DNA from 3 places in the Actinoplanes sp. NPDC049316 genome. Region 1 is predicted to be linked to each of the others. Evidence: riboswitches for the same ligand, from Rfam matches in the RefSeq annotation. Region 1 holds a riboswitch; each other region holds the start of a gene.
The links. A riboswitch is a leader RNA that binds a small molecule or an ion and turns the genes downstream of it on or off. The one in region 1 is predicted to bind cyclic di-AMP.
Positions count from the first base shown of each region.

Region 2: it holds a riboswitch for cyclic di-AMP, as region 1 does, so the genes downstream of both, AB0K03_RS10355 (hypothetical protein) here and AB0K03_RS24720 (NlpC/P60 family protein) in region 1, are expected to answer to the same signal.
Region 3: it holds a riboswitch for cyclic di-AMP, as region 1 does, so the genes downstream of both, AB0K03_RS36625 (transglycosylase family protein) here and AB0K03_RS24720 (NlpC/P60 family protein) in region 1, are expected to answer to the same signal.

Region 1 covers NZ_JBFAQM010000017.1:130,622-140,472, reverse strand. Annotated here, with positions in the region: gene AB0K03_RS24780 (hypothetical protein) at 1-25, shown strand, start outside; gene AB0K03_RS24775 (50S ribosomal protein L11 methyltransferase) at 86-712, shown strand; gene AB0K03_RS24770 (MarR family transcriptional regulator) at 777-1,250, shown strand; gene AB0K03_RS24765 (MDR family MFS transporter) at 1,247-2,938, shown strand; gene AB0K03_RS24760 (GAF and ANTAR domain-containing protein) at 2,994-3,929, opposite strand; gene AB0K03_RS24755 (hypothetical protein) at 3,977-4,180, opposite strand; gene AB0K03_RS24750 (hypothetical protein) at 4,569-4,769, shown strand; gene AB0K03_RS24745 (hypothetical protein) at 4,781-4,966, shown strand; gene AB0K03_RS24740 (DUF1360 domain-containing protein) at 5,027-5,602, opposite strand; gene AB0K03_RS24735 (DUF6158 family protein) at 5,617-5,862, opposite strand; gene AB0K03_RS24730 (hypothetical protein) at 5,944-6,363, shown strand; gene AB0K03_RS24725 (DUF3817 domain-containing protein) at 6,375-6,701, shown strand; cyclic di-AMP (ydaO/yuaA leader) riboswitch at 6,919-7,046, shown strand; gene AB0K03_RS24720 (NlpC/P60 family protein) at 7,092-8,018, shown strand; gene AB0K03_RS24715 (sigma-70 family RNA polymerase sigma factor) at 8,097-9,098, opposite strand; gene AB0K03_RS24710 (SDR family NAD(P)-dependent oxidoreductase) at 9,622-9,851, shown strand, end outside.
Region 2 covers NZ_JBFAQM010000005.1:210,527-220,377, reverse strand. Annotated here, with positions in the region: gene AB0K03_RS10395 (GGDEF domain-containing protein) at 1-754, shown strand, start outside; gene AB0K03_RS10390 (hypothetical protein) at 803-1,369, opposite strand; gene AB0K03_RS10385 (hypothetical protein) at 1,409-1,753, opposite strand; gene AB0K03_RS10380 (glycoside hydrolase family 76 protein) at 1,903-3,339, shown strand; gene AB0K03_RS10375 (TetR/AcrR family transcriptional regulator) at 3,336-3,938, opposite strand; gene AB0K03_RS10370 (ABC transporter permease) at 4,107-5,015, shown strand; gene AB0K03_RS10365 (ABC transporter ATP-binding protein) at 5,008-5,778, shown strand; gene AB0K03_RS10360 (hypothetical protein) at 5,824-6,900, opposite strand; cyclic di-AMP (ydaO/yuaA leader) riboswitch at 6,904-7,041, opposite strand; cyclic di-AMP (ydaO/yuaA leader) riboswitch at 7,323-7,460, shown strand; gene AB0K03_RS10355 (hypothetical protein) at 7,464-8,483, shown strand.
Region 3 covers NZ_JBFAQM010000038.1:58,516-68,366, reverse strand. Annotated here, with positions in the region: gene AB0K03_RS36645 (GNAT family N-acetyltransferase) at 42-791, shown strand; gene menC (o-succinylbenzoate synthase) at 788-1,894, shown strand; gene AB0K03_RS36635 (DUF2064 domain-containing protein) at 1,948-2,244, shown strand; gene AB0K03_RS36630 (aminoglycoside phosphotransferase family protein) at 2,252-3,154, opposite strand; cyclic di-AMP (ydaO/yuaA leader) riboswitch at 3,325-3,505, shown strand; gene AB0K03_RS36625 (transglycosylase family protein) at 3,511-4,155, shown strand; gene AB0K03_RS36620 (GNAT family protein) at 4,290-4,817, shown strand; gene AB0K03_RS36615 (SigE family RNA polymerase sigma factor) at 5,028-5,552, shown strand; gene AB0K03_RS36610 (hypothetical protein) at 5,539-6,258, shown strand; gene AB0K03_RS36605 (cellulase family glycosylhydrolase) at 6,255-7,586, opposite strand; gene AB0K03_RS36600 (cellulose binding domain-containing protein) at 7,839-9,851, shown strand, end outside.

The DNA of each region.
Region 1 (9,851 bases):
ACGAGCAGCCGAATTCGCCGCATAAGCCGCGAGACGCGAGGTAAATAGGCGGCGGCCCGCAGGACGGCGACGAAGAATCGGGGCTGTGCGAACCGCGCTGCTGCCCGTACCCCTGGCTCCCGAGATCTCGCTGCACCTGGCCGGGGATCGCGTCGGCTTGTTCGACGCGACCGACGGGGAGTTCCGCAGCGACGTCCCGCCGCCGTTCTGGGCCTTCGTCTGGGCCGGCGGCCAGGCGCTCGCGCGGTACGTGCTCGATCATCCGGAGGTGGTCCGGGGACGGCACGTCCTCGACGCCGCCTCCGGTTCCGGGGTGGCGGCGATCGCAGCGGCCCGGGCCGGCGCCGCGCGGGTCGAAGCCCTCGACCTGGACCCCGCCGCAGCGGCCGCGACGGCCCGCAACGCCGAGGCCAACGGGGTGACCGTGCACGCCCGCGCCGCGGACGTCGGCGACGCCGGGCCGGCGGACGTCATCCTGGCCGGGGACGTCTTCTACACCCGCAGCGTGGCCGACCGGATGACCGCCGGGCTGCGCAGAGCCGCCGCCGAGGGCGCGGCGATCCTGGTTGGCGACCCCGGCCGCGGGTATTTCCCGGAGCGGTTCTTCGTCCGGCGCGCCGAATACACGGTGCCGGTGCCCGCCTCCCTGGAGGAGACGGAGTCGCTGGTGACCGGCGTGTGGGAGATGCGCGCCACACTCACGCTCCGTTAACCGAATAGAAATGCTTTCACCAACCAACCAGTTGTACGCTGCATGCATCTGAGAGGGGTGCAGCGTGACATCGGACGCGACCGGCCGGCTGGCCGACGAACTCATGCGGTTCTTCCGCGTGGGCGCTCGCATCAAGGGCATGCTCAATGCCGGAGATCTCGGCGCCGAGACCTCCGCGCTGATGCTGCTGTTCCCGTTGCGTCACCTCGGCCCCCTGCGGGTCACCGACCTGGCGGAGGTCAAGCACGCGGACCCCTCGACGATCAGCCGCCAGGCGGCCCAGCTCGTCAAGGCCGGGCTCGCCCGCCGCGAGGCCGATCCGGCCGACGGCCGCGCCTCACGCCTGGCCATCACCGAGTCGGGCCACACGGCCTGTGCCCGCCTGCACGAGGCGCGGCACGCGCTGCTCAGCGAGGCGCTGAGCGACTGGCCGGCCGAGCGCGTCGCCGCGTTCGCCGGCCTCTTCGAAGAATTCAACAGCTCCGTCGAGGCGCTCCTGCGCAGCGACCCAGCCGTACCAGCACGGGAGAACGCGTGAGTAACTCGAGCACCACAGCACCGGCGGAGGCCGGTCCGGGGGGCGGCGCCCGAGGCCCGCAGGCCTCCGCGGACTTCACCCACCGGCAGATCATCACGGTCTTGATCGGCTTGATGATGGGCATGTTCCTGGCTGCCCTGGATCAGACGATCATGGCAACGGCGACCCGGACCATCGCCGACGACCTGGACGGCTTCAACCTGCAGGCGTGGGCGACGACGGCGTTCCTCATCACGTCGACCATCTCCACCCCGCTGTACGGCAAGCTGTCCGACATCTACGGGCGGCGGCCGTTCTTCCTCTTCGCGATCGGCGTGTTCATCGTCGGCTCCATGCTCTGCGGCCTCTCCCAGAACATGTACGAGCTGGCCGCGTTCCGCGCCATCCAGGGCGTCGGCGCCGGCGGCCTGATGTCGCTGGCGCTCGCGATCATCGGTGACATCGTGCCGCCCCGCGAGCGCGCCAAGTACCAGGGCTTCTTCCTCGCCGTCTTCGGCACCGCCAGCGTCATCGGCCCGATCCTCGGCGGCTTCTTCGCCGGCGCGGACCGCATCCTGTGGGTCGACGGCTGGCGCTGGGTGTTCTACCTCAACGTGCCGATCGGCATCGCGGCGATGATCGTGGTCGCGCGGGTGCTGCACCTGCCGCACCAGCGCACCGACCACCGCATCGACTGGCCGGGCGCCGTCGCGCTGATCGTCGGCCTCGTGCCGCTGCTGACCGTGGCCGAGCAGGGCCGCGACTGGGGCTGGGACTCCGGGCGTGCCGTCGCCTGCTACGTCATCGGCGCCGTCGGCCTCGTCGCCTTCGTGCTGGCGGAGCGGGCGTACAAGGACGAGGCGCTGCTGCCGCTGCGGCTGTTCCGCAACCGAACGGTGGCGGTCGGCGCGACCTCCAGCACGATCCTGGGCATGGCGATGTTCGGCGGCCTGATGACCGTCCCGCTGTACCTGCAGATCGTCAAGGGCAGCTCGCCCACGGTCGCCGGCCTGCAGATGATCCCGTTCGTGGTCGGCATCATGACCGGCTCGATCGTCGCCGGCCAGCTCATCGCCCGGACCGGCCGCTACCGGATCTTCCCGATCGTCGGCAGCATCCTGATGGCCGCCGCGCTGGCGCTGTTCTCGCTGGTCAGCGCGGACACCCCGCTGTGGCGCACGATGCTGATCATGGTGCTGATGGGCCTCGGCCTGGGCGGCAACATGCAGCCGATGATCACGGCGGTGCAGAACGCGGTCTCCCCGCGCGAGATCGGCGTGGCCACCAGCTCGGTGACGTTCTTCCGCTCGATGGGCGGCACGCTGGGCACCGCGATCTTCCTGTCGGTGCTGTTCAACGTGCTGCCGGGCAAGATCTCCGGGGCGTACGCCGACGCCGGGGTCCAGCTCCCGCCCGGCCAGTCCGGCGGCGGCGACCTCAGCGACACGTCGTTCATCAACAAGCTGCCGGAGGCGCTCGCCCACCCGTTCAAGGTCGGCTTCTCCGACGGCATCCAGGTCGTCTACCTGCTGGCGCTCGCCGTCATGGTGATCGGCCTGATCGTGGTCTTCTTCCTGCCGGAGATCCCGCTCTCGCAGCGCTCGGCGCAGGCACAGCGCGCCGAGGACGCCGCGGCGGCGGCCGCACCCGCCGGCGAGCCGGTTGCCGGCACGGCCCAGGAGGCTCCGGCGGCGCCGGGCCGTTCCTGACGGACGAACCACACAGGGGTACGGGCGCAGCACGCGCTCGTACCCCTGTGGCGTCTCAGGCGTCGGCGTTGCGCGCGGCGGCCGCGATGAGCCGCTCGGCGACGTCCTCCCAGGGCATGCCGAGCCGCTGCGCGGTGTCCCGCAGCACGTCGTACGCCTCCCGCACGCCGCACCCGCGCTGCGCGATGATGACGCCGGCCGCCCGGTCCACGATCGCGCCCTGACTCAGGCCCTCGCGGCGGCACATCTCGCCCAGCAGGATCTCGGCCTGGTTCACCAGGGCCATGGCGGTGAGCAGCCGCTCCGCCCCGACGCCACCCGGCGGGCCGACGAAGAAGCTGACCGAGCCGACCGCCGAACGCTGCACGTCCACCGGGATCGACACGACCCCGTGTACACCCTCCTCACCGGCACATTCGGCGAGCTCGGGCCACCGGGTGTCGCCGGGCAGGTCGTCCACGCTGACGACCGCGCGCGTACGGGCGGCCTCCAGCCCGGGCCCGTCGCCGGACGCGTACTGGACGTCGTCGAGGGCCTGCGCCCGCGGCCCGGAGGCGGCCAGGGTCAGCGGACCACCCTCGCCGATGAGCGCGACCGAGCAGCGCAGCGTGCCCGGCACCGCCGAGGCGGCGAAGACGGCCAGGCGGTCCAGGGCCTGCTTGAGATCGTCGGCGCTGAGCAGGCGCGCCGACAGCTCGTGCAGCAGCCCCGCCACCTCGACCGGGTGCGGCCCGTCCGGCGGCTCATCGCGGCCGGATGCGGGTCTGCCGGCGCCCTCGCGGCCGCCCTTCGCCCGTACGGGCCTGCGGTTCTTACGTCCGCGACGGCCTCGGCGGCGCCGTCCCTCCCCCACCGGCGAATCGGCGGAGGCGACGTCACCGGGTGCGGCGGTACGCGGGGAGCCACTGGGGTCGGACGGCGACGCGACGGAGATCGTGATCTCCGAGGTGTTGACCACCCGCCGCCCGGTGCTCCGTTGCGGGGCAGACATTTGCCCGATATTGCCATGCGTGGCGGCGAACACGAAAGTGGTGTCCTCTATCGGGTGCCGTCCGCGGGCGTAACCGTGCGGTCCGCCGGACGATGTTCCAGGAATGTGCTCGGCGCGCCGTCGGGTACGTGCTCCCGCTCGTCCGACTCGGCGAGGATGGCCTCGGCCTGCAGCTCCGGGTCGGCACTGCCCGCGGCGCGCTCCTCGGGCAGCAGATCGGCGGCGCGCCGCTCGACGCGATCATCACTCATGATCGGGGAGTACCCGGCGAGTCGGGGATCGAAAACAAACGCCGCCCCGGCGAGGCCGGGAGCGGCGGGTGCGCGGACCGGCGGGCCGCGCAGACACACGCGGAGGCCGGGAGCGGCGGGTGCGCGGACCGGCGGGCCGCGCAGACAAACGCCGCCCCCGGCGAGGCCGGGGGCGGCGGACGTAGGTGCCGGTGTGCAGGTCGCCTCGCGGCGAAAGGCTCAACGCGGCTCCAGCCGAACGGTATTCCGCGAAGGCAAAGGGTGAGGCCCGGGGACACTGGGCACACCGACATCTGTCCTCAACCGTCGGCCGCCCCGCCCCATTCCGGCAGGAATTGTGACCTGGACCACACCGTTTGCCGGGCCGCGGACCGGGTAGACGACTGCCGTGAGCGATGAATTCCGCGTGCTGGACGAGTATCTGGACGACGCGTACGCCGCGCAGGAGCGGCTCAGCAGCGCCGACCTGCAGCGCGGGGCCGTGGCAGCCGAGCTGCCGGCGTCCGCGCTGACCCGCATCGACGCCCTGCCCGAGGGCGAGTACGCCCAGGACGAGGCCGCCGAGGCCCTCCGCACTCTCGATGTCTGAGGAGCACTGACATGACCCAGCAGAACGAGCGCCTTCCGGCCTTCGGCAACTCGGAGCTCGACCCGCAGGACCAGCCGGACTTCGCGAACGAGCACGGCGACACCGCGGTCTCGCCCGAGGTGATCGACGACAGCGACAGCGGCGAGCGGGAGAGCCCGCGCGGCTGGTCCGGCATGGAGAAGGACGGCCCGGTGTAGCACCGCGGCACACCCGACCGCGGCCCCGGCATCGACATGCCGGGGCCGTCGTCGTCCGTCTCAGGCCTGTGCGACCGCGCGACCGTTGACTGCGGGTTCCTCGTCGACCTGCGGGTCGCCCTCGGCGGCCTCCTTGGAGATCGAGTACGCCATCTGCAGGAAGTCCGACGCCGCCGTCGCCGTGAAGACCGTGGCGACGAGCCGGGTCAGCCGGGGCGCGAACACCAGGCCGCTCGTGAGCCCGGTCGCCACCCACACCGCGAGGCAGAACGGGCAGCTGATCAGCTCGCCGATCGAGTGCCGGATCGTGCTGCCCTCGTCGCGTACCTCCTCGTTGAGCTCCGCGCTGCCCGCGGGCTCGGCGTAGCGGGTGAAGGGCGCGCGCAGCGGACTGGTGATCGAGTCCTTGGCGATCAGCCGGCTGAGCTTGTGCGTGGCCAGCGAGATCAGCACCACGTCCTGGACGGCCGGGCGCTCCGGCACCTCACGCCCGGTGAGCTTGGCGACCGCCGCGAGGCTGCCGGCGAGCACGCCGAAGGCGCCCATCGTCACCGCGTACCCGTCGAGCGGCCGGTGTTCGTGGGGCGCGTACTGCCGTCGCAGCCGGTCGAGCCGCCCGCGTACCGAGGGGGTCATGCGCGAAGGTCCTCTCAGAAGTCCTGGGTGAGCCGGTGCGGGTCGACCTCGCGGCCGGGGTGGCGGGCGAGGTACTCCGTCTCCAGCTCCGCGGTGCGCCGCAGGTGGTTGGCGAGCGCCGCGTCGGGACCGTGCCGCAGCGTCTGCAGCCGCGTACGGTGCAGGCTGCCGAGCTCTCGGATGAGGTCCTCATCGGCGAGCGCGGCGGGGTCGATCCCGTTCTCGGTGCCGACGGGAGCGTCGACCTCGGAGTCGCTCATGGCTCTCCTCCTTATCGTCGTTGCACGCAACGGGTTGCCCGTGCGCCTGGGCGTCAAACCCGCGCCGGTACGCTCGACGACATGAAAGGGCTGTGGACCCCGGCGTGGATCGCGCGTCACGTGGTCGCGCTGGTCCTCATCACCGGTTTTCTCGGCCTGGGCTGGTGGCAGTTCAGCCGGGCCACCGGCGGCAACACGCTGAGCTGGGGCTACACCTTCGAGTGGCCGGTCTTCGCGGCGTTCGTCGCGTTCATCTGGTTCCGCGAGGTCCAGCAGGAACGCAAGAGCTCCGAGAAGCCCGCCCCGGCGGAGGAGCCGGCGACCCAGGACCCGGCCGCGGTGACCGTACGCCGCCCCGTCCGGGTGCCCGCCTCCACGCCGGCTGTACCCGCGGGCGAGGATCCCGAGCTGGACGCGTACAACGACTACCTGGCCTGGCTGAACGCCCATCCCGGGGCGCGGCCCGGCGACTACCCCGGACGGCAGAGCAAGACTCAGTAAGGACGTGCATCGTGCAGGGAGCCCTCACCCGCTACCGGATCATCGCGTGGATCGTCGGCGTGGTCCTCATCGTGCTCGTGGCGGTGGGCATGCCGCTCAAGTACGCCGGTGACAACGACAGCGTGGTCGCGGCGGTCGGCCCGTTCCACGGCTTCCTCTACATGGTCTATCTGGCCGCCAGCTACGACCTGAGCCGCCGCGCGCGGTGGCCGCTGGGCCGGATGCTGCTCGTGATGCTCGCCGGCACCATTCCATTCCTCTCCTTCTGGGCGGAGCGTACGGTCACCCGCAAATGGGCCGTGCAGCCGATGGACACTCCGGCCGCGATGGCGGAGTAATGAGGACAGTGACGCGCCGCACCCGGTGAATAGCTTTCCGTTATCGGGATCATTCGCATAAATGTGATAATCGGCCCACGTCACTCTTCTGGCTCTTGTTTTCGCCGAGATCGCCGATAAGTTGATGCGGTTGGTCCGGTAGGCAGCCACGACTCGGTGGCACCGGCCAACGCCGCCGAATCTCCGGCGGCGCGCACGGCGAGCCCCTCCCCCGGGCCCGGCGCGGGCGCCACGGTGAACCGGGGAACCACCGAATCAGCATCCGGGGTGAATCCGCGCGAGCGGTAGGGCCTTCTTCCCGCCCGAATCCGTCAGCTAACCCGGTAGGCGGCGCAGCGGAAGAAAGGGCACGTACCGTTGCCACACCCCCGCACGAGGCTCCGCGCCCTGGTGGTCGCCGCCCTCGCGATCGCGATCACCGGCGCCGTCGCGCCGGCCGCGCACGCGGCACCCTCGACGAGTGAGCTCAACAAGAAGATCCAGAAGGCGTCCGACGAGCTCGAGGACGTCGTCGAGTCGTACAACAAGATGAAGCTGAGCCTGAACAAGACGAAGGCGGACGAGAAGAAGCTCGCCGAGTCGATCGGGCCGGCCCGGGAGGCGCTGAAGGTCGCCGGCTCGCAGATGCAGCTGCTGGCCCAGTCCGCGTACAAGACGGGCAAGATCGGCGCCGTCAACGTGGTGCTCGAGGGCAGCAACAACCTGATGGACCGGATGTCCATCCTGGAGCAGCTCTCCCGCAGCCGGCAGCGTGACATCGACACGTACACGGCGACGACGCAGAACTACACCGAGCGCCAGGCCGCCCTCAAGGCCACGCAGGACAAGCAGACCGCCGAGGTGAAGGAACTCGAGGCCCGCAAGAAGAAGATCCAGGCGGACCTCAAGAAGCTGTACGCGATGCGCACCGCCGCATACGGCCGCGCCACCGAACCCGGCTCGAAGTACACCGGCACCGTCCCGTCGGTCTCCGGCAGCGCCGGGGTGGTCGTCCGATTCGCGTTCGCCCAGGTCGGCAAGATGTACGAGTTCGGCGCCGACGGCCTCTCCACCTATGACTGTTCCGGGCTGACCTCCCGCGCCTGGAGTCAGGCCGGCAAGTCACTGCCGCACAACGCGGCGGCCCAGTACAGCGCGACCAAGCGGATCAGCCGATCCCAGCTCGAACCCGGCGACCTGGTGTTCTACCGCAGCCTGGGCCACGTCGCCCTGTACGTCGGCGACGGCAAGATCATCGACGCCTCCCGCGCCGGTGAGCCCGTGAAGCATCGCACGATCGACATCATGACCCCGTACGGCTACGGCCGCGTGACGTGACCTGAGCCGCCGTCCGGCGACACGAAAGAGGGCCGGTACCCCGCACGGGTACCGGCCCTCTTCGCGTTCCGAACGCTGTTACGCGGCCTGCAGGCCCTCGGCGCGGGCCAGCTCGCGGAGCCGGCCGAGCGCCTGGATCTCGAGCTGACGGATGCGCTCGCGGGAGAGCGAGAACCGCGACGCCACCTCGGTCAGCGAGTGCTCGCGGCCGTCCTCGAGGCCGTAGCGGGCGCGCATGATGCCCGCCGACCGGTCGTCGAGGTGGTTGAGCAGGCCTTCGATGCGCTGCCGCTCGAGGGCGGTCAGCACGATCTCCTCGGGCGACGGCGCGTCGCTGTCGGCGACCAGGTCACCGAGGTTGGTGTCGCCGTCGTCGCCCACCGGGGTGTCCAGCGACACGGTGTCCTGGGCCCAGCGGGTCAGCTCGTTCACGCGCTCCACCGTCACGCCCAGCGCGGTCGCGATCTGCTCCGGCTCCGGGTCGGCGCCGAGCTCGCGCACGAGCTGGCGGGTGACGTTGCGCATCCGGTTGACGTCCTCGACGAGGTGCACGGGCAGGCGCACGGTGCGCTCCTGCTGCGCGATCGCCCGGCTGATCGCCTGACGGATCCACCACGTCGCGTACGTCGAGAACTTGTAGCCCCGCTCGTAGTCGAACTTCTCCACGGCGCGGACCAGGCCGGTGTTGCCCTCCTGGATCAGGTCGAGCATCGGCATGCCCGAGCGCACGTACCGGCGTGCGATCGAGACGACCAGGCGGAGGTTGGCGCGGATGAACAGGTCCTTGGCCCGCTCGCCCTCGATGACCAGCCGCTCCAGTTCCTCCCGGCTCACGCCGCGTCGGACGTCACCGTTCTCGAGCAGGTGCTCGGCATAGAGGCCGGCCTCGATTGCCTTGGAGAGGTCGACCTCCCTGGCGGCGTCCAGCAGCGGCGTGCGGGAGATCTCGTGCAGGTAGACGCCGACAAGGTCGCGCTCTTCGGCGACTTCGTCCGTCCGCATCACGGTGTTCTTCTCCACGTTGCCCACGGTCCCCTCATTGCCTTCACTAACCCTGTTACGGGTAATTCCTGCGTCCATCGGCCCTCCCCGTAACGTCCGCAGTTCATGCATTGCGGTGCTGCACCTACACAACAAGTGGCGCACTGCGCTGATTCCGGCTGGTGGGTCGAAAGTGTCACGTATGCCTGAGCGTCACCTGAGAGCCGAGTGGATACTTTCTGAAGAGGCTCTCTGGGTAGGCATTCGGAGCCGCACCCGGCGGTGGATGCGTCCTGTGACGCATACCCGTCGCCTGCTGCAATGACACCATCAGCCCCTCATCCGTCACAGCGACGGGCATCACGGCCAGCCGTGCGATGCTCGTCACTACCCAGTACGGCCGGGCAGCCACTTGGGTTCATGCCCTGCATCGACAGGTTCCCGCCAGGCTTGAAACAAACGCCACGGCAAAGATCCGGCACACTCGTGGCGCCGGACACCCTGTCACCTTGCGGCAGATCCAGCCGCAGATCACTAGCCCGTCCGGGTGACTGTCGGACATTCGGATGATCCGCTGAACCGTCGCCTGCAGTGACAGAAAACACAGCACTACGGTGACGGCATGGTGGAGCGCAGCGCGATTGTGACCGGTGGGACCGGTGGGCTGGGTGGAGCGGTCGCCCGCAGCCTGCTGGACGAGGGATGGCGGGTGGTGGCGCCCGTACGGGCTGGAGGCCTTGAGCGGCTGCCCGAAGGTGCGGTCGGGATCGAGGCGGACGTCACAGTCGCCGAGGACGTCGAACACGCTGTGACGCTCGCCGCTCGGGAGCCGTCCGCGCCGTTGCGGGCCGT
Region 2 (9,851 bases), on a different contig from region 1:
CGGGATCAGCCTGCGCGCGCACGGCTTCCTGCACGAGGCGCGCCGCGAGTTCATCGCCGCCCGCGACCTCCCGGAGTTCGGCTCCCGCCCGGACGAGCGGCCGATCATCCGCTTCGAGCTCGCGCTGACCGCGCTCGCGCTCGACGACGGCCAGGCGAGCCGCGACCTCTTCCAGACCGTGGAGGCCCAGGTACGCGAGCTGTGGCAGTTGCGGCTCCAGCGGCTCGCGATGCTGCGCCAGGCGCGTCAGCGCGAGGAGATCGAGGCGGCCAGGGCCCGCGCCGAGCGGGAGATCCTGCGTGATCCGCTGACCGGCCTGGGCAACCGCCGCCGCTTCGACCTGCTGATGGACGGGATCTCCCCGACCGGCGACGACCCGCTCTGCCTGCTGCTCATCGACCTCGACCACTTCAAGGCGGTGAACGACGCGTACTCGCACAGCGCCGGGGACCGGGCCCTGCGCGAGGTCGCGACCATCCTGCGGGCGCACTGCCGCGCCGGGGACGAGGCCGTCCGCTACGCCGGCGACGAGTTCGTCATCTTCCTGCGCGGGGACGCGACCGTGGGGGCCGAGGTGGGTGAGCGCATCCGTACGGCGGTGGCCCGCGCGGCGATCCTCGCCGACGTCCGCCTGACGGTCAGCGTCGGCGTGGCCGGCTGGAAACCCGGCATGACCGGCGAGCAGCTGTTCCGAGCGGCCGACGACCGCCTGTACGCGGCCAAGTGGAGCGGCCGCAACACCACCGCGGCCTGATCCCCGTCCAACCACCCCACCGCCACCCACAAGCGGACTGAAGGCCCGTCACTGGGGGTAGACGACCTCCGACCGGCCGCTGTACGGGTGCCGCGTCCCGTCGCGCTCGTAGCCGGTGCCCGGCGCATCGAGCCAGACGACGTACGGCACCTTCGGACTGAGCCCGGTGATCGTCGCCGTGACGGTGCAGCCCTTGCCCGCCGCGACCTTCTGCCACGTGTACGGCGGCTGGGTGCCGGACACGAGCGGCTGCTTGACGGCGGTGATCCGGTAGTCGGAGCCGTACTGCCGGGGCCAGGTCACGGTCAGCCTCCCGGGACCCGGTGTGACCTGCAGCGGGATCAGCACCGGATCGACCGTCCACGCCCTCGCGCAACCCGGAGGCGGCGTGGGCAGGAACGATACCGGCGGCAGGGCGGGCGACCGGGAGCCGCTGTAGCCGACTCCGGGGCTCGGCGTGGCGCTGCCGCCGGCCACCACGATCCAGTTGCTGCCCGGAGCCGGTGTGGCGCTCGGGCTCGGCGTGGCGGATCCGGACCCCAGCCCGAGCGCGCTGCACCCGCCGGTCGCGAGGGGCAGGGCGAGCAGCGGGAGCAGGAGCTTGATGAGCCGCATGTCAGTTCGATCGGCCCGTCGCCGGGATCTTTTAGCGCGTCACGCCTTGTAGAGCTGGTGACCGGCCATCTCGAGGCCGTCCTCGGCGACCAGGACGGGGGTACGCAGCCCCGATTCGTCGCTGAGCAGCAGGTGCGCCCCTTCGCGGCGGTACGTGCCCTTGGCGCCGCGGCGGCGGCCCGCGACGCTGCCCTTGTACGACCAGTCGGCGGCGAGGCAGAGCCGGACGGTGCCGTCGGCGTTGCGCCACAGCCCGGTGAAGCCCTCGGGCGGGCCGTCGGGCCGGTGCGGCTCGGGCCGCAGGGCGTTCTCGGCGCCGCCGAGCGCGAGGGCGAGCAGGGACGCGGTGCCGAAGATCGTGGTGTCGACAGGGACGGTTCGCATGGTGCTCCGGAGGCGTACGCGGGGGCGGGACCCCTCCTTTCGGCCCGCCGGCCGCCGCCTTGAGGGAATCTTGAACATTGACTGTTAACGATTTCACTACATTATTAACTGTTACCGACGTGTACCCCCGCACGAGAGGTGACATCCCCATGCGTCACAAGAAGTGGATCGCGGTCACCGCGATCGCCGCCACCACCGCCCTGCAGCTCCACGGCATCGAGGCCGCGCAGGCGGCCACCGTCTGCAACCGCTACTGCGACGGCCGCGACCCCGCGCTCTCCCCCGGCGACCGGGTCCCCGTGACCGCCACCCTGTACGGCCGCTCCTTCAAGGTCCACGTCGACGACACCGACGCCATGATCTGGGCGGCGGTCGACAACGGGCAGCCCGGCGACCAGGTCTGGCTCGACCGATCCTTCGACGGCGGCCGCACCTGGACCGGTGACAGCCGGCTCGGCGACACCACGGTCCCGGCCGGCGCCGGCGGGTGGCGTACGGCGATGTTCAACGTCGACGACTGGAACACCCGCGGCGTCGGGGTGCTGCGCGCCTGCGGGAAGGCCGGCGACCGGCCCGAGCTCGTCTGCACCGCGTGGGCCCGGAGCACCTGGAACTCCTGGGACCGGCGTACGGCCGCCGCCACCGCGCTGATGATGCGCTACGACCGGAACAACGGGCTTTTCGACACCAACGGCTGGTGGACCGGGGCGAACGCGCTGACCGCGCTCATCGAGACCAGCCGGATCAGCGGCATGCACAGCTACGACTACGCGATCGCCACCACGTACGACAAGCAGATCAACGCGCTGCAGGGACAGTTCCGCAACGAGTACCTGGACGACAGCGGGTGGTGGGGGCTGGCGTGGGTGGCCGCTTACGACCGTACCGGCGACAGCCGCTACCTGAGCACCGCGCGGACCGACGCCGACCACATGTACGCGTACTGGGACACCCGGTGCGGGGGCGGCATCTATTGGAAGACCGATCGCACGGTGAAGAACGCCATCGCGAACAGCCTCTACATCCAGCTGAACGCGGCCCTCTCGCAGCGCATCGGCGGGGACACGGTCTACCGCGGGCGGGCCCGGGCCGGCTGGGCGTGGTTCCAGGGCAGCGGGATGATCAACAGCTCGAACCTGGTCAACGACGGGCTGAACCTGAGCACCTGCCGCAACAACGGTGACGTCACCTGGACCTACAACCAGGGCGTGCTGATCAACGCGCTGGTGCAGCTCAACCGGCTCACCGGGGACGCGAACGCGCTCACCGTGGCGCGACGGGTCGCGGACGCGGCCACCACGAGCACCTACCTCAACAGCAACGGGATCCTGCGCGAGCCCAACGAACCCGACCAGTGCAGCGGCGACGGGGTGACGTTCAAGGGCGCGTTCATCCGCGGGCTGGGCGTGCTCAACGCGGCGGTGGGGCGGCCGTACGACGCCTACCTGCGGCGACAGGTGGAATCGGCGTACGCGAAGGACCGGAACAGCTTCGACGCGTACGGAAGCCATTGGGCCGGCCCGTTCGTCAGCACCAACCACAGCTGCCAGCACAGCGTGCTGGACCTGCTGAACGCCGCCCCTTAGGGCTTGCTCGCGCGCAGCGCCCCGGTGACGACGACCGCCAGGTTCTCCAGGTAGTCGTCGTCGATCGGGGTGCGCGACACCGCCAGCCGCCAGTACAGCGGGCCGATCATGAGGTCGACCGCGAGCTCCGGGTCCGTGCCGGCGGGCAGCTCGCCGCGCTCGACCGCCTGGCCGACGATCTTCTCCCCCACCGCGAGCTGGTGGGTACGCAGCGCGCGCTGCAGCGTCTCGGCGATCTTCGGATTGCGGGCGGCCTCGGCCATCAGATCGGGGATGATCTGGGAGGCGATCCGGTGCTGGAGCGCCTTGCTGACGATGAACATCAGCAGTTGCAGATCGGTGGCGAAGCTACCGGTGTCGGGCATCGGCACGCTACGCTCCGCCACACCGGAGACGATCTCGAGGACCATCTCCAGCTTGTTGCTCCACCGGCGGTAGATCGCCGTCTTGCCGACCCCGGCCCGGCGCGCCACCGCCTCGATGGACAGCCGCCCGTAGCCGACCTCGGCCAGCTCGTTCATCACCGCGTTCCGGATGGCCGCGGTGATGTCACCGCGGAGCACCGCCGCTCCGGCAGGTGCGCGTTTCGCTGTCGCCACAGGGTCACTATACGCGAGGACGCAACGGTTGCGTTTCGACGTTTGGTCGGATAAGTTCGGCGCAACGTCGATACGATGGCGTTTCATCGCGTCAGACTGTTTACTGTGTTCCCGCGCAAGTCACCCAGGTCCCACCCCGACGGACCGACCAGATCGGAGCGCCACCCCATGACACAGACGGCGGTCGCCGATTCGGACACCGGCATCCCTCTGAGAGAGCTGGCCCGCCGGCACGGCCTCACCGCGGCCGGCCGTTTGCCCAGCCTGCCGGCCTACTCGCGGCAACTGTGGTCGTACCGGCACTTCATCGCCTCGTACGCGAACGCCAAGGTCACCTCGTCGCTCGGCAAGACCCGCCTCGGCATGCTCTGGCAGGTGCTGACGCCGCTGATCAACGCGGCCGTGTACTACGTGATCTTCGGCCTCGTGCTGAGCACTGCGCGGGGGGTGGACAACTTCGTCCCGTACCTGTGCACCGGCGTCTTCATCTTCCAGTTCACCCAGTCGGTGGTGCAGGCGGGCGTCCAGGCGATCAGCGGCAACCTCGGGCTCATCCGCGCGCTGCACTTCCCGCGCGCCAGCCTTCCGCTCGCGATCACCACGGTCGAGGTCCGCAACATGTTCGCCTCGATGGCCGTGCTGATGCTCATCGTGGTGGGCTTCGGCGAGCCGCTGACCCTGGAGTGGCTCCTGGTCGTGCCGATCTTCCTGCTGCAGTCGATCTTCAACGCCGGCCTCGCCATGGCCGCCGCCCGGCTCGGCTCCAAGGTCGCCGACATCAAGCAGCTCGTGCCGTTCATCATGCGGATCTGGCTGTACGGCTCCGCGGTGCTCTACCCGGTGACCAAATTCAGCTCCAACGAGTTCCTGCACTCCCACAAGTGGCTGCTGTACATCGTCGAGGCCAACCCGCTGCTCGTCTTCATCGACCTGATGCGCCACGCACTGATGGAGGAAGTGCCGCTCGCGGCGAGCCCGATGGTGCTGTGGCTCGAGGCCATCGGCTGGGCGCTCGTGGTCGGCCTCGGCGGATACGTCTACTTCTGGCGCGGAGAGAAGGGGTACGGCCGTGGCTGACCAGCGCGAACCCACCGTGATCGTGGACGACGCGCACGTCGTCTACCGGGTCCACCAGGCCGGCAGCGCCGGTACGGGCAGCCCGCTCGCCAGCTTCAAGCGGATCGTCACCGGCGCGAAGCCCGCCACGCTGCGAGAGGTGCACGCCATCAAGGGTGTGAGCTTCGTCGCGTACAAGGGCGAGGCGATCGGCCTCATCGGCACCAACGGCTCGGGCAAGTCCACGCTCCTGCGGGCCATCGCCGGCCTGCTGCCGGTGGAGAAGGGCGCCATCTACGCCGCTGGGCAGCCGTCCCTGCTCGGCGTCAACGCGGCCCTGATGAACGACCTGCCCGGCGAGCGCAACGTGGTGCTCGGCTGCCTGGCCATGGGCATGTCCCCGGCCCAGGTGAAGTCGCAGGTCAAGGACATCATCGACTTCTCGGGCATCAACGAGCGGGGCGACTTCAGCTCGCTGCCGATGCGGACGTACTCGTCCGGCATGGCCGCCCGGCTGCGCTTCTCGATCGCCGCCGCGAAGAAGCACGACGTCCTGCTCATCGACGAGGCGCTGGCGACCGGCGACGCGAAGTTCCGCAAACGCAGCGAGCAGCGGGTCCGTGACCTGCGCGCCGAGGCCGGCACGGTCTTCCTGGTGAGCCACAGCGAGCAGTCGATCCGGGACACCTGCGAGCGCTGCATCTGGCTCGAGTCCGGCAAGATCCGCGGCGACGGCCCCACCGAGGAAGTCCTCAAGGAGTACGAGTCTTTCGTCAAGAAGTGACGAAGAAGGGGCGGCCGCGGGGCCGCCCCTTTCTCGTACGTCCGGTCACCGCATCGACAGATGCACGTGGTTCGTGTGGTCGCTGGACGGATCGCCGTTGCCCCGGCTGTACGCCTTCCAGCCGCTGCTGGGCAGCCAGATGCGCTTGAACCAGATGACGTAGAGCACACCCAGCCGGCTCGCGTTGTTGATGAAGTAGTTCGCCAGCCGGTTGCCGTAGTCCCGGCTGCTGCCGGACGCCACCCCGCCGAAGCCGTTCTTGTCGGCGGCGAAGTCACACGCCTTGCCCTTGGGGTGCTCGCCACTGTTCTGGTGGCGGAAGCAGGCCACGTAGTGGTTGAAGCCCGCCCGCTGCGCCTCCTGCATCGCGTGCAGGGTGCGCGGCGTGATGCAGCCGCTGGTCGTCGGGTCGTTGACGCTGCACGACTCGCTCGGCAGCGAGCCGTCGGAGTTGCGCGGCGCCGCCGACGCCCGGGAGCTGCTGCCGCTCGACCCGCTGGAGCCGCTCGGCGCGCCGCCGGAGTCGCCGTCGTCGGCTGCCGCGTTGGCCGCCTTCAACGCGTTCTCGGCCTGGGCCTTGCGCTTCGCCATGATCGTGACCTGGCGCTGCTGGTCGCGGATCTCGGCGTCGATCGCGGTCTTGGCCTGCGCCTGCTTGGTACGCGCGTCCTTGAGATCCCGGATCGCGCGGTCCTGCTTGACGGCGACCGTCTGCAGCGTCGCGACGCGATCCAGCAGGCCGTCGGTGGAGTCGGCGGTGAGCAGCGCGCTCATCGGGCCCAGCCGCCCGGCGCGGTACGACTGCCGGACGATGTCGTCCAGTGCGCCCTGCTTCGGGCCGAGCTCGGCGTCGATCTCCTTGAGCTTGGCGGCGAGCTGCTGCTGGCGCTGCTTCGACCGGTCGAGCGCCTCCTTGGCCTCGACGAAGCCCTTGGAAGCGGCCTCCAGCTGCTCGACGAGGGACTTCGAGCCACCCTCGCCGTCGTCGCCGGAGTCTCCGGGCGCGGCGAGCGGACGGGGGGCCGCGATGGCCCCGGCGGGGGCGACGAGCGCGAGCCCCGTGGTGGCGGCGAGGACGGCGAGGACCGTTGCTAATCGCCGGCGGACAGGGTGGAGCCTCACGTGCGTTCCTTCCGTCGGCCGCCGACCGGGTTAGCTGACGGGTTCGGGACGGAAGTGATCCCTACCGCGAGGAGCTGCGGATTCACCCCATTACCGGATGGGTCCCCGGCTCGCCTTTCGGCGATTGGGCGGCGGTTCCGTGATGGAACCGTGACGAACACTACCTATGGATTCGCACTATCGACAGGTGTCGTACTCTCGGTTGCGAAATGAACACGCATCGTCAAATTAGATGCGGACAAAGACAACGACTCGCATTGATGCGCGGTTACGCGGTATGACCTGCGTCATGCCATCGAGTGGTGACGGAAAGTCGTTGCGCCGTAACACTTTCTTCGCGGGCCGCGAGCCCTGATGAACGGCCGAGAGTCAGGTAAGCTTTCCGCCGGTCACTGCCGAGAAGGCACCGCCCCCGAGGTGCCGGCGGACCACCGCTCAATCGCCGTGAGGCGAGCCGGGGAACCACGCAGTAATGGGGTGAATCCGCTCAACGAGCGGTAGGGATCGCTTCCGTCCCGAACCCGTCAGCTAACCCGGTCGGCGGCGACACGGAAGGAAACTGGATGACGGCAAGAGCACGCCGGTGGCTCGTTCTCGCCCTGGCACCCCTCGTCGGGATCACGCTGATCGCGGCCCCCGCCTCGCCCGCCGGCGCGGCACCGGGCGGCGGCACCTCGTCGACCGCGGACGACGGCGACGACGACCCCATGCTCAACGAGGTGCTCGACAACACGGGCCGGCGCTACCTCGCAGCCAAGTCGGCGGTCGCCAAGTCGACCAAGAACCAGCTGGCCCTCGCCCTGCAGGTCAAGGACGCCGAGGCCAAGCGGGACGCGCTGCTGCCGCAGGTCGGCGCGGTCGCGGCCCAGCAGTACCGCACCGGCGGCCTGTCCACCATGGGCTTCCTGCTCAACGTGCGCTCACCCGGCGGCTTCATCGACAAGGCGGTCTCGCTCGAGGAGATCAACGCCCTCAACGACGGCAAGCTGCGCGAGCTCGACGCGGCCATCGACGCCGTCGCGACCGCCAAAGCCCGCCTCGACCAGGAGGTCAAGGCGCAGAAGCAGAACCTGCAGGCGATGCAGAAGCAGAAGGAGTCCGCGGAGAAGGCCCTGGCCCTCGTCGGCGGCGACACGGTGACGGGCGGCTTCGTGCTCGCCAAGAGCCCGGTGGCGGCCCCCGCCCCCCGCAACTCCGACGGCGAGTTCGGCCCCGAGGCCTGCAACGTCAACGACCCGACCACGAACGGCTGCATCACCGCCCGCACGCTGCACATGTACAAGGAAGTCAAAAAGGCGGGCTTCAACCGCTTCGTGGGCTGCCACCGCGACGGCGGCCCGTTCGAACACCCCAAGGGCCGAGCCTGCGACTGGTCGCTGCAGAAGAGCGGCTTCTCACCCTGGCACAACCGGGACACCCGCGAGTACGGCAACAACCTGATGGCCTTCCTGGTCCGCAACGCCGACCGCCTGGGCATCCTCTACGTCATCTGGAACCGCATGATCTGGTTCCCGGCGACAGGCTGGAAGAACTACCACGGCCCCAGCAACCACACGGACCACGTCCACGTGTCAATGCTGTAACCGCGCCCCGCGCGTGGAACACCGGTAGCTCACGCCCCACGCGCCGGAAGCCCTCATGCCCCGCCCCCGGCGAGGACATGGGGGCTTCTTGCTGCGCCGATCCATCGCCCGCTCGCCCGCCCCGGGCCCACTCGCCCCTCCCCGGGGCGCCGTCGCCTCGCCCCGGCCCACTCGCCCGACCCGGCAACCCGCTCGCCTTGGCCCCGGGCCCTTCCCCCGGGAACCCGCTCGCCCCAGCCCGAACGCCGCTCGGCTCAGCCCCGAACGCCGCTCGCCTCAGCCCCGGGCACCTCGCTCCGCCCCGGAACCCGCTCGCCCCACCCCGGCGACCCGCTCGCCTCAGCCCCGAGCCCACTCCCCCGGGGAACCGCTCGCCCCACCCCGGCGACCCGCTCGCCTCAGCCCCGAGCCCCTCCCTCCCCCGGAACCCGCTCGCCCCACCCCGGCAACCCGCTCGCCTCGGCCCCGAGCCCACTCCCCCGGGGACCCGCTCGCCCCACCCCCGCAACCCGCTCGGCTCAGCCCCGAGCCCACTCCCCCGGGGACCCGCTCGCCCCACCCCGGCAACCCGCTCGCCTCGGCCCCGGACGCCGCTCGACGTTGCCGTGGCGCCCTTCGTCGTCAACGACATCGATGACCCGCCGGCCACGCTCGCCGAACTGCCCCGGCACCGTCTGCCCAATTGGTCGAATCACCGCGACATCACCCGCTGCGCTGTCCGACCTCGGATGACTGAGAAAGCGCCTCGGCAGCAGCCGGGACTGTGCTTCCTGCCAGGCGCAGTCGACCGGTGTGCCTGTCTGCATTTCGGTGAACTCACAACGACAGCACCCAGCCAATATTGGAGAAAACTCTTCGGCGCGACAACCACACCACACTACCGCCGGCGCCGGCAATTTCGATGTGACGACCCTCGCTTTATCTGCGTGATCATTTAATGCAACGGCGCGGACGAGCTGCGAGACAATTTACGCATGCGGCAGCTTCAGTTTTTCTCGACGGCGGAATTGGCCTCGATGCGGGACCGAACCGCGTCACGTCGCTATTCTCCCGTACGTGAGGAGTTTCGCCGCGAACACGCTCGTCGCCGAACGTTCGGGTTGGCGCGACGACACGCCGAGAAGCTGCACCGCTTGCACGGCGATCATGGCCGGGCCCGACCGACGGACGAGCGAACCCCGGCAAGGCCGATGACACACCGGCGCACGGCCGCCCCAGAGCAGAGGCCAGTCATCACCTGCCGACCTGCGCCAACGGAGCGAGCGGAGATGCGGACTGTTCAGTACGCACATGGCCGGGACCCCGCGCGACTGCCAGCGGTTCCGGACGTGGAGACCGCCGAGCCAACAGCGGCCTCCGGCGCCCGGA
Region 3 (9,851 bases), on a different contig from region 1:
GTCCGGCTGGTGGCGGCCCTGATCGACGAGGCGCTGCGACCGTGAGCATCGAGGTGCGTACGGTGTCCGCGCTGGCCGACCTCGCCGCCGTCGACGCGCTGTTCGCCGGCATCTGGAACGCCGAGCCGGGCGGGGTGCTGCTGGGCACCGACCTGCTGCGGGCGCTGGCCACCTGCGGCAACTACGTCGCGGCCGCGTACGACGGGGATGCCCTGGCCGGGGGATGTGTGGGCTTTTTCGGTCCGCCGGCGCGGCGGGAGCTGCACAGCCACGTCGCCGGGGTGGCGCCGGCGGCGATGGGACGCGCGGTCGGGTACGCGCTCAAGCAACACCAGCGCGCCTGGGCCCTGGACCGCGGCGCCGCCCTCATCAGCTGGACCTTCGACCCGCTGGTGGCCCGGAACGCGTACTTCAACCTGGCGAAGCTGGGCGCGGTCCCGGTCGCGTACCTGCCGGACTTCTACGGCGTCATGCACGACCGGATCAACGGCGACGAGGAGTCCGACCGGCTGCTCGTCCACTGGGACCTGACCGCGGGCACGCCGCTGCGGGACGACCCGGCCGGCGGTGTCGTCGCCCTGGGGCGCTCGGCGGAGCCGGGTTCCTTGGACGGCGAGAAATTGCTGGTCGCCGTACCGCACGATGTGGAGGGGCTGCGCCGCAGCGACCCCGCCGCCGCCCGCCGGTGGCGGGTCGCCGTCCGCGACACCCTAACCGTCCTGCTCGCCGACGGCGCCCGCTTCACCGGGTTCGACCGTTCCGGCTGGTACGTCCTGAGGAGGCCCTCGTGAAGCTGGAAGGCGTCGAGCTGCGCCGCGTCACCATGCCGCTGGTCGCGCCGTTCCGCACCTCGTTCGGCACCGAGACCACGCGCGACGTGCTGCTGGTGCGCGTCCTCACCGGCGACGCCGAGGGCTGGGGCGAGTGCGTCGCGATGGCCGACCCGCGCTACTCGCCCGAGTACGCCGATGCCGCCGCGGACGTGCTGCGCCGCTACCTGGTGCCCGCGCTGGCGGCCGCGCCGCGGCTGGACGCGTACGCGGTGGCGCCGGTCCTGGCGCAGTTCAAGGGGCACCGCATGGCGAAGGCGGCGCTGGAGACCGCGGTCCTCGACGCCGAGCTGCGCGCCGAGGGCCGGTCCTTCGCGCGCGAGCTGGGGGCCGTCCGCGACCGCGTGCCGTGCGGCGTCTCGGTGGGGATCATGGGATCGGTGCCGGAGCTGCTCGACGCGGTCGGCGGCTACCTCGAGGCCGGCTACGTCCGGATCAAGCTGAAGATCGAGCCGGGCTGGGACGTCGAGCCGGTCCGCGCGGTCCGGGAGCGCTTCGGCGACGAGGTGCTGCTGCAGGTGGACGCGAACACCGCGTACACGCTCGCGGACGCCCGGCACCTCGCCCGGCTGGACCCGTTCGATCTGCTGCTGATCGAGCAGCCGCTCGACGAGGAGGACGTGCTGGGCCACGCCGAGCTGGCGAAGCGGATCACCACGCCGGTGTGCCTCGACGAGTCGATCACGTCGGCCCGTACGGCCGCGGCGGCCCTCGCGCTGGGCGCGTGCGCGATCGTCAACGTCAAACCGGGCCGCGTCGGTGGCTATCTCGAGGCGCGGCGCATCCACGACCTGTGCGCGGCGCACGGGGTTCCGGTGTGGTGCGGCGGCATGCTGGAGACCGGTCTGGGGCGTGCGGCCAACGTCGCCCTCGCCGCCCTGCCGGGGTTCACGCTGCCCGGCGACACCTCGGCGTCGGACCGCTACTTCGCCACCGACCTGACCGCGCCGTTCGTGCTCGAGAACGGTCACCTGCAGGTGCCCGCAGGACCGGGACTGGGGGTGGAACCGCTCGCCGAAGTGCTCGAGGCGGTGACCACCGCGACTCAGTGGCTCCCGCTGTGAAGAAATCGCGCCGTCACGGGCAACCTCCGCGGCTCCGCGGACCACTGAGGAGCATGACCCGGTTCTTCCGTTGCGATCCGCAGCGCGCGCCCCGCAAGGACCCGTTCCTGATGATCGCGGCGGACGTGCCCGAGCTCACGCCCCAGCTGCTCGGCGATGCGTACGAGCTGCTGCGCAGCTTCGACGCGGTGATCGGCCCGACCAGTGACGGCGGCTGGTACGCGTTCGGCGTGCGCGAGCCCGCCAAGGGCGCCGACCTGAACACGCTGACCGATTCCGGTGAGCTCACGATGGCCGCGTTGCGCCGGGGTCTGCGGGTGGCGCTGCTGCCCGTCCTCCCGGCCGCTTGATCTCAGGTCAGCGTCCGGCGGCGTCCGTGAGGATCGTCACGAGCCTCGCGCGGCACTCCGCGACGAAGGCGGGCCATGTGTCGCGGTAGTAGGAGACTCCGCTGACGCCCACTGCGATGGCCCAGGCCCGGGCGCGAGTCCAGGAGTGATCGTCGACACCCACGGCGTTCCAGTAGGCGTCGCGGGCCGGGCGGGGCAGGTCCCACACGGTGGCGTGCTCCGCGTCCGGGAACCCGACGGAGAGGCCGCCGAAGTCGATGACGGCGTGCAGGCGGCCCTCCGACACCAGCAGATTCGCGGGCCTGAGGTCGCCGTGCAGCCACCTGTGCGGACCGGCGGGCTCGGGCAGGTCGAGTGCGGTACGCCACAGCTCGTGCAGCGCTTCCAGATCGAGGCCGCCGGGCGCGGCGCGGCAGTCCTCGAAGCAGGCGCTGATCCACTCGTCGCAGGCGCCGAGGCTTCCCCCGCGGTACCAGCTCAGCTCACCGGCGCGGACGGCGCCCATGAGGTCGATGCCGTGCAGCGTCCGGACGAAGCTCGCCAGGTCGGTTCCGAACGTGGCCCAGTCCTGGACGGTGTCCGGTCCGGCCTGGGCCCCGTCGATCCAGCGGTAGACCGACCAGGGCAGCGGGAACCCGGCGGCGGGCCGGCCGGCGTGGACCGGCTCCGGGACGCGGCAGGGGAGCAGCGGTCCCAGCCGCGGAAGCCACGTCCGCTCCTTGTGCAGGGCCTGCGCCTTGCCGGCCGTTCGCGGGAGCCGGACAAGAAGATCGTCCCCCAGCCGGTACATGGTGTTGTCGGTGCCGGCGCCGGCCGGCGACAGCGGGAGCGTGGCCCAGTCCGGGCGCTGGGTCTGCAGCAGCGAGCGGACAACCGCCTCGTCCGCCGGGACCTCGTTCTCGTGAAGCATCACAATCGGGATCCTTCCGGCGCAACCCGGGGCGTCGCCAGCGCATTTCCCGCCGGGAAGTGAAGATCAAGTCACTCAAAAGGTGTAAACAACGTCACCTTTGACCCCGGAAACTTGGCCGTGCCCGGCGAGAAGTGGTTACGGTCGGCCGGTCCGCTCAGCGGGCCCCGCGGTCGGTAACGCCGAGTCCTGCCGCCGACCGGACCGGGACATCAATCGATCAGGCATGGAGCGGGGGACCCACACGTTCCTCGGCGCGCCGGTGCGCGCGCCTCGGGGTGAAGCCGCCACGCGCGGCCGGGCTTCCTCGGCCCGAACCCGACAGCTGACCTCGCAGGCGTGGAGGTTTTTCAGTCATGGCACAGATCCGCAAGCAGTCCCTGCGCGCCCTCGGCCTGGCGGTCGCGGGTGCGGCCGGCACGATGGCCCTGCTGGCCCCGGCCTCCGCGGCCCAGGCGAAGTCCAGCGTCAACTGGGACGCGGTCGCGCAGTGCGAGTCCGGCGGCAACTGGAGCATCAACACCGGCAACGGCTACTACGGTGGCCTGCAGTTCAGCCGCAGCACGTGGAAGGCGTACGGCGGCACCAAGTACGCGAGCACGGCCAACAAGGCCAGCCGGTCGCAGCAGATCCGCATCGCCGAGAAGGTGCTCGACGGTCAGGGCATCGGCGCCTGGCCGGTGTGCGGCAAGAAGGCCGGCTCGACCAAGTCGTACAAGGCCAGGAACACGGCCGGCGCCTCCTCGAAGTCGCACAAGTCGTCGTCGCACAAGTCGTCGTCGCGCAAGACCACGACGCACAAGAGCACGGCGAAGGCGACGAAGAGCACGTCGGCGCGGGCGACCGGCAAGACCTACGTGGTGCGGTCCGGCGACACCCTCGCGAAGATCGCGAGCAGCAAGCACGTCAAGGGCGGCTGGCGCGCGCTGTACCAGCTCAACCGGGGCGAGATCGGTGGCAACCCGAACCTGATCTTCCCGGGTCAGCGCCTGGCCCTCTGACGGGTCCGCGGTGAGACCGGGAGGCCGGGCCCACCGACGATGAACGACACCGTCCACACCGGTCACCTTGTCCGGTGTGGACGGTGTTGGCGTACGGCCCGCCGGGGTCTTGCGCCGCGCGGCATGATGGGCGCATGAGGCTGGTCGAGCCCACTCCGGCGATGGTCGCCTCGGCGCTGCCCTGGTTCGACCACCCGCAGGTGCAGCGCTACCTCGGCGGCCGCGACTGGCTGCCCCGGGTCCTGTCCGTCGCGGCCCGCGGCGGCGGCGAGGTCTTCCGCGGCCACCTCGTGCTGCGCTGCCACGCGTGGTTCGGCGTCGACGCGGCCGGCGAGGTCGGCTTCATCGGCGGCGACGTGTACGCCGACGGCCACGGCCTGCGGTCGATGGGGCTGGCTTTCGTCGTCGACCCCCGCCGCTGGCGCGAGGGTCGCGGACGGGCGCTGCTGCGCGCTGCCACGACGGCTTCCGAGGTGTCGGACGTCGACGAGTTCTTCTGCGGGGTGCAGCCGGACAACGTGGCGAGCCGCTCGTGCTGCGCGGCCGCCGGCTTCGTCCCCGACGACGGCGTCACCAGCGAGGGCCTCCTCTACTACCGGCTGCGGCGGCCGGGAAAAAATCCCGCGGAGGCGGGCAACCTTTCCGGCCCGGGCGGCCACTGAAGGGGTGTTCGCCCGCGGGGAGGCCGTTTCCCGGACCTCACCGGCCTCCCCGCAGGCGAGCCGCGGACGACCTGATTGCCAGGGACCGGGCGCTCGAAAGGAAGTATCTTTCGCCCGGTCAGGAGCGGACCACCGGCTGCCCCGGTCCCCATGCCCCCCTTTGCCGGGGCAGCCGGCACCGCCGTACCGCCGCACGTCAGGAAGGACCGCGTGACCGACCCCGATACAGAGCGTGCCTTCCGGCGCTTCTTCGACCAGCACCACGCGGACCTGTCGCGGCTCGCCTTCCTCGTCACGGGCGACGCCGGGGCCGCCGACGACCTGGCCGCGGACGCGTTCCTGGAGGTGTGGAAGCACTGGGAGCGGGTGGAGGCGGCCGACAACCCGCTCGCGTACGCCCGCGGCATCGTCGCGAACCTGGCCCGGCAGTGGATCAAGCGGCAGACCCGGGAGCGGCACGGCCTGCTGCGGCTGGGCCTGCTGCGGCGTGACCGCAGCGACCCGGACACCGCGGCGGTGCTGGACGTCCGGGAGGCGCTGAGCCGGCTTCCGGTGCGGCGCCGTGAGTGTGTCGTGCTGCGGTACGCCTTCGACGTGCCCGAGCGGGAGGTGGCCGAGATCCTCGGCATCTCGGTCGGCGCGGTGAAGAGCCAGACCTCACGCGGCGCCGCGCAACTGAGCATGTTCTTGCAGGAGCTACCGGTGGGCATAGGAGGCCGCAATGCGGGAGCCTGACGAGCGGGACCTGCGGGTCCTGCTGCGCGAGGAGGCGGAGCGGCACCGCCCGGACCGGGACGCGATGTTCGAGCGGATCGTCCGTGGCCGTGCCGAGTCGCGCCGCACCGCGCTGGTCCGGCTGCGCCCGCTCGCCGCGGCGGCCGCGGTCGGCCTCGTGGTCGTCGGCGTCGTGGGCGTCCGTGTCGCGGGCGGTGGGGGAGAAGCCGACAGCGCACCCGCGGCCGCCCCTTCTGCCGCGGCCACCACGCCGTCCCCGTCGCCGCCGCCGGCCCGTCCGGCGACGAGCGCGCCCCCGAAGGCCTCCGCCTCCAGCAAGGCCGTACACCGGCCGGGCTTCCTGACCGCCGACGCCGCGATCGACGGGCACTCGAACCCGAACTGGAGCCAGGGCAACGTCACACTGCGCACCACCAGGACCCTGACCGCCCTCGAGGTGACGGTCTCGGTCGCCCGCACCGACGGTGTGGTGAGCACGGGGCAGTGGAGCACCGTGCCCGCCCAGATGATGGCCATGACCGTCACGGAACGCGGTGGCCGGCTCGTCTACCGGTTCGTGCTCCAGCACGGTGCCACGCTGACGCCCGGGCAGTACGTGTTCGCGGTGCAGTACAACCACGCGGACAAGCGCGCGCCGGCCGCCGACACCTACACGGTGTCGGCGACCGGCGGCGGCAAGGACGCCTCGGCGGCGGGCGGCTTCTAAGCCGCCGCGCAGCTCACGGCCGGTGCGGTGTTCGTGCCGGTCGAGCTGGCGGTGAAGCCCCAGCTCGTGCTTCCGCCGGCCGGCAGCGAGCCGTTGTACGACATCGAGCGCGCCGTCACGGCGTCACCCGAGGTCGTCACGGTCGCGTTCCAGGTGTTGGTGAAGCGCTGGCCGTCGGGCCAGGTCCACGTCACCGTCCAGGAGGAGATCGCCGTGGCGCCGGCCTTGACCGTCACCGCGCCCTGGAAGCCGCCGCCCCACTGCCCGGTGATCGCGTACGCGGCGGAGCACGACTTGCCGGCCGGCGGGTTCGACGGCGGGGTGGACGGGTTGCTCGGCGGCGTCGAGGGCGGCGTGGAGGTGCCGGCGTACACGCTGGCCTCCCGCGCGGTGGCCTTGATGCCGTTGGCGCCGTTGAACAGCCGCTGGCCCCACGACGTCAGCTTGGTGGCGTCGAAGTTCGTGACCAGGTCGAGGTATTCGACGCCGCCGCCGTTGCCGCTCCACGACCAGCCCAGGTAGCCGATGCTCTGCGCCTGGGCGGTGGCCATGATGGTGTCCTCGTCGGGGTTGCCGTCGGAGTGGTTGAAGCCGAACTCGCCGACGACGATCGGCAGGCCGGCGCTCTTGAACCGGCCGAGGTAATCCGTGATCTCGGCGGCGGTGTCGAAGACGCCGTACATGTGGATCGAGAAGATGATGTTGCGCCGCGGGTCGGTGGCGAACACCGACGCGGCGTTGTCACGCATGGTGAAAGACCAGTCCTGACCCCAGTTCGGCGCGTCCACCATGATCGAGTGCTCGAAGCCGGCCGCGCGCAGCCGGGTGATCGCGTTCTTGGTGTCGGCGACCCAGCCCGCGGCGTTCGTGTTGCCGTACGGCTCGTTGCCGATGTTGAGGATGACGTAGCGCTCCTGGCCGGCGAGGGCGCTCTTGATGCCGATCCAGTAGTCGACCGCCTTGGCCAGCGTGGTCGCCGCGGCGTCCTCGCCGTAGCCGGTGGTGTCGTGCACCTCGAGCACGCAGATGAGCCGGTTGGCCTTGCACTGGTTGATCACGTTGGTGACGTCGGCGGCGTCGTTGCGGGTCCAGCGGTCGCCGCTGCTGAGCACCACGCGGACGGTGTTGGCGCCGAGCGCCTTGATGTCGGCGAGCGCGCCGATCTTGTCGGCGTACCAGGTGTGCGCATGGTTGACCCCGCGCATGACGAAGGCGTTGCCGTTGGCGTCGAGGATCTGCGATCCGCTGACGGTGAAGCCGGCTGCGGCCTGGGCGGGCTGGGCGGCCAGCGTCGCCCCGGCCACCAGGGCCGTGGCCAGGGCGGCCAGGCCGCCCAGGAGACTGCGTTTTCTCACGAGTGGGTCCTCCATCGGTGTAGGAAGCGCTCCCATGACGGTGGACGCCCCTATGTGTACCTACTCGGTTAAGTTGCTGTCAACATCGGCGTCTGCCGATGGGTTTGTTTCCGGCTCTTGACTTCCGGATGAACAGAGCCGACAGTCATGGGAGCGCTCCCATGAGAGACGTCCGTCGATGGCGCTGCCCCCGGGCGCCGCCGACGTCCCCGAGAGGATTGCCCCTTGCATCGCCCACGCTTCGCCGCCCTCGCCGCCGCGCTGACTCTCGTCGGCGCGGCGGCGCTGGTCGGCCAGGCCGCCCACCGGCCCGCACCCGCCCTCGCCGCCGTCCCCGCCGACACGTACGCCTGGAAGAACGTCCGCATCGACGGGGGTGGCTTCGTCCCCGGACTCGTCTTCAGCCGCGCCGAGAAGAACCTGATCTACGCCCGGACCGACATCGGCGGCGCCTACCGCTGGAACCAGGCGAGTCAGAGCTGGATCCCGCTGCTGGACTGGGTTGGTCAGAACAACTGGGGCTACAACGGCGTGCTCAGCATCGCCGCGGACCCCGTCGACGCCGACCGCGTGTACGCCGCCGTCGGCATGTACACCAACAGCTGGGACCCGAACAACGGCGCGATCCTGCGCTCCAGCGACCGCGGCGCCACCTGGCAGGTCACCACGCTGCCGTTCAAGAACGGTGGCAACATGCCCGGCCGCGGCATGGGGGAGCGGCTCGCCGTGGACCCGCACGACAACCGCAACGTCTACTTCGCGGCGGAGGGCGGCAACGGCCTCTGGCGCAGCACGAACTACGGCGCCACGTGGGCCAAGGTCACCGCGTTCCCGAACGCCGGCGACTACGTGCAGGACCCGTCGGACACCAACGGCTACCTCAGCCAGAACCAGGGCCTGACCTGGGTGACCTTCGACGACGACACGCGTGACGTCTACGTCGGCGTCGCCGACAAGCAGAACCCCGTCTACCGCTCCACCGACGGCGGGGTCACCTGGGCGCGGATCCCCGGCCAGCCCACCGGCTACCTCGCCCACAAGGGTGTGGTCGACTCCGGCTCTCTGTACATCGCCACCAGCGACACCGGCGGGCCGTACGACGGCGGCAAGGGTCAGGTGTACCGGCTCGACACCGCGACGGGGGAGTGGACCGACGTCAGCCCGGTCAAGCTCAGCGCGGGCAGTGACCTGTACTTCGGCTACTCCGGCCTGACCGTCGACCGGCAGCACCCCGGCACCCTGATGGTCGCCACGCAGGTCTCCTGGTGGCCCGACGCGATCTTCTTCCGCAGCACCGACAACGGCGCGACGTGGACGCGGATCTGGGACTTCACGAGCTACCCGAGCCAGTCCAAGCGCTACACGATGGACATCTCCGCCAACCCCTGGCTCGACTTCAACACGAACCCGCAGCCGCCGGAGGCCACGCCGAAGCTCGGCTGGATGAACGAGTCGGTGGAGATCGACCCGTTCGACTCGAACCGCCTGCTGTACGGCACCGGCGCCACTGTGTACGGCACCACCCAGCTGACCAACTGGGACCGCAACACCACCTTCACGATCCGGCCGATGGCCAAGGGGCTCGAGGAGACCGCGGTCCTCGACCTGGCCAGCCCGCCGTCCGGCGCCCCGCTGGTCAGCGCGCTCGGCGACATCGGCGGCTTCCACCACGCCGACCTCGACGCGGTGCCGGCGAGCTTCCACGACACGCCGAGCCTGAGCAGCAACACCAGCCTCGACTTCGCCGAGGCCACCCCGTCCGTCTTCGCCCGGGTCGGCAACGCGGACACCGCCCCGCACATCGGCGTCTCCACCGACGGCGGCAAGACGTGGTACCAGGGCCAGGAACCGTCCGGCGTGACCGGCGGCGGCACCATCGCGGTCTCCGCCGACGCCGGAACCTTCGTCTGGGCCCCGGCCGGCGCCGACGTGCACTACTCGACCACCCGGGGCAGCTCCTGGACCCGGTCCACCGGCATCCCCGCCGGCGCCACGGTCGAGTCCGACCGCGCGGACGCCAAGACCTTCTACGGGTACGCGGCCGGCAAGTTCTACGTCAGCCGCGACGGCGGGGCCACCTTCACCGCGTCAGCCGCCACCGTGCCGGCGTCGGGAACGGTGCGCTTCCACGCCGTGCCCGGCAAGGCGGGCGACGTGTGGCTCGCGGGGGCGTCCGGCCTGCTGCACTCCACGAACTTCGGGGCGAGCTTCACCGCGGTGAGCACCGTGACGTCCGGC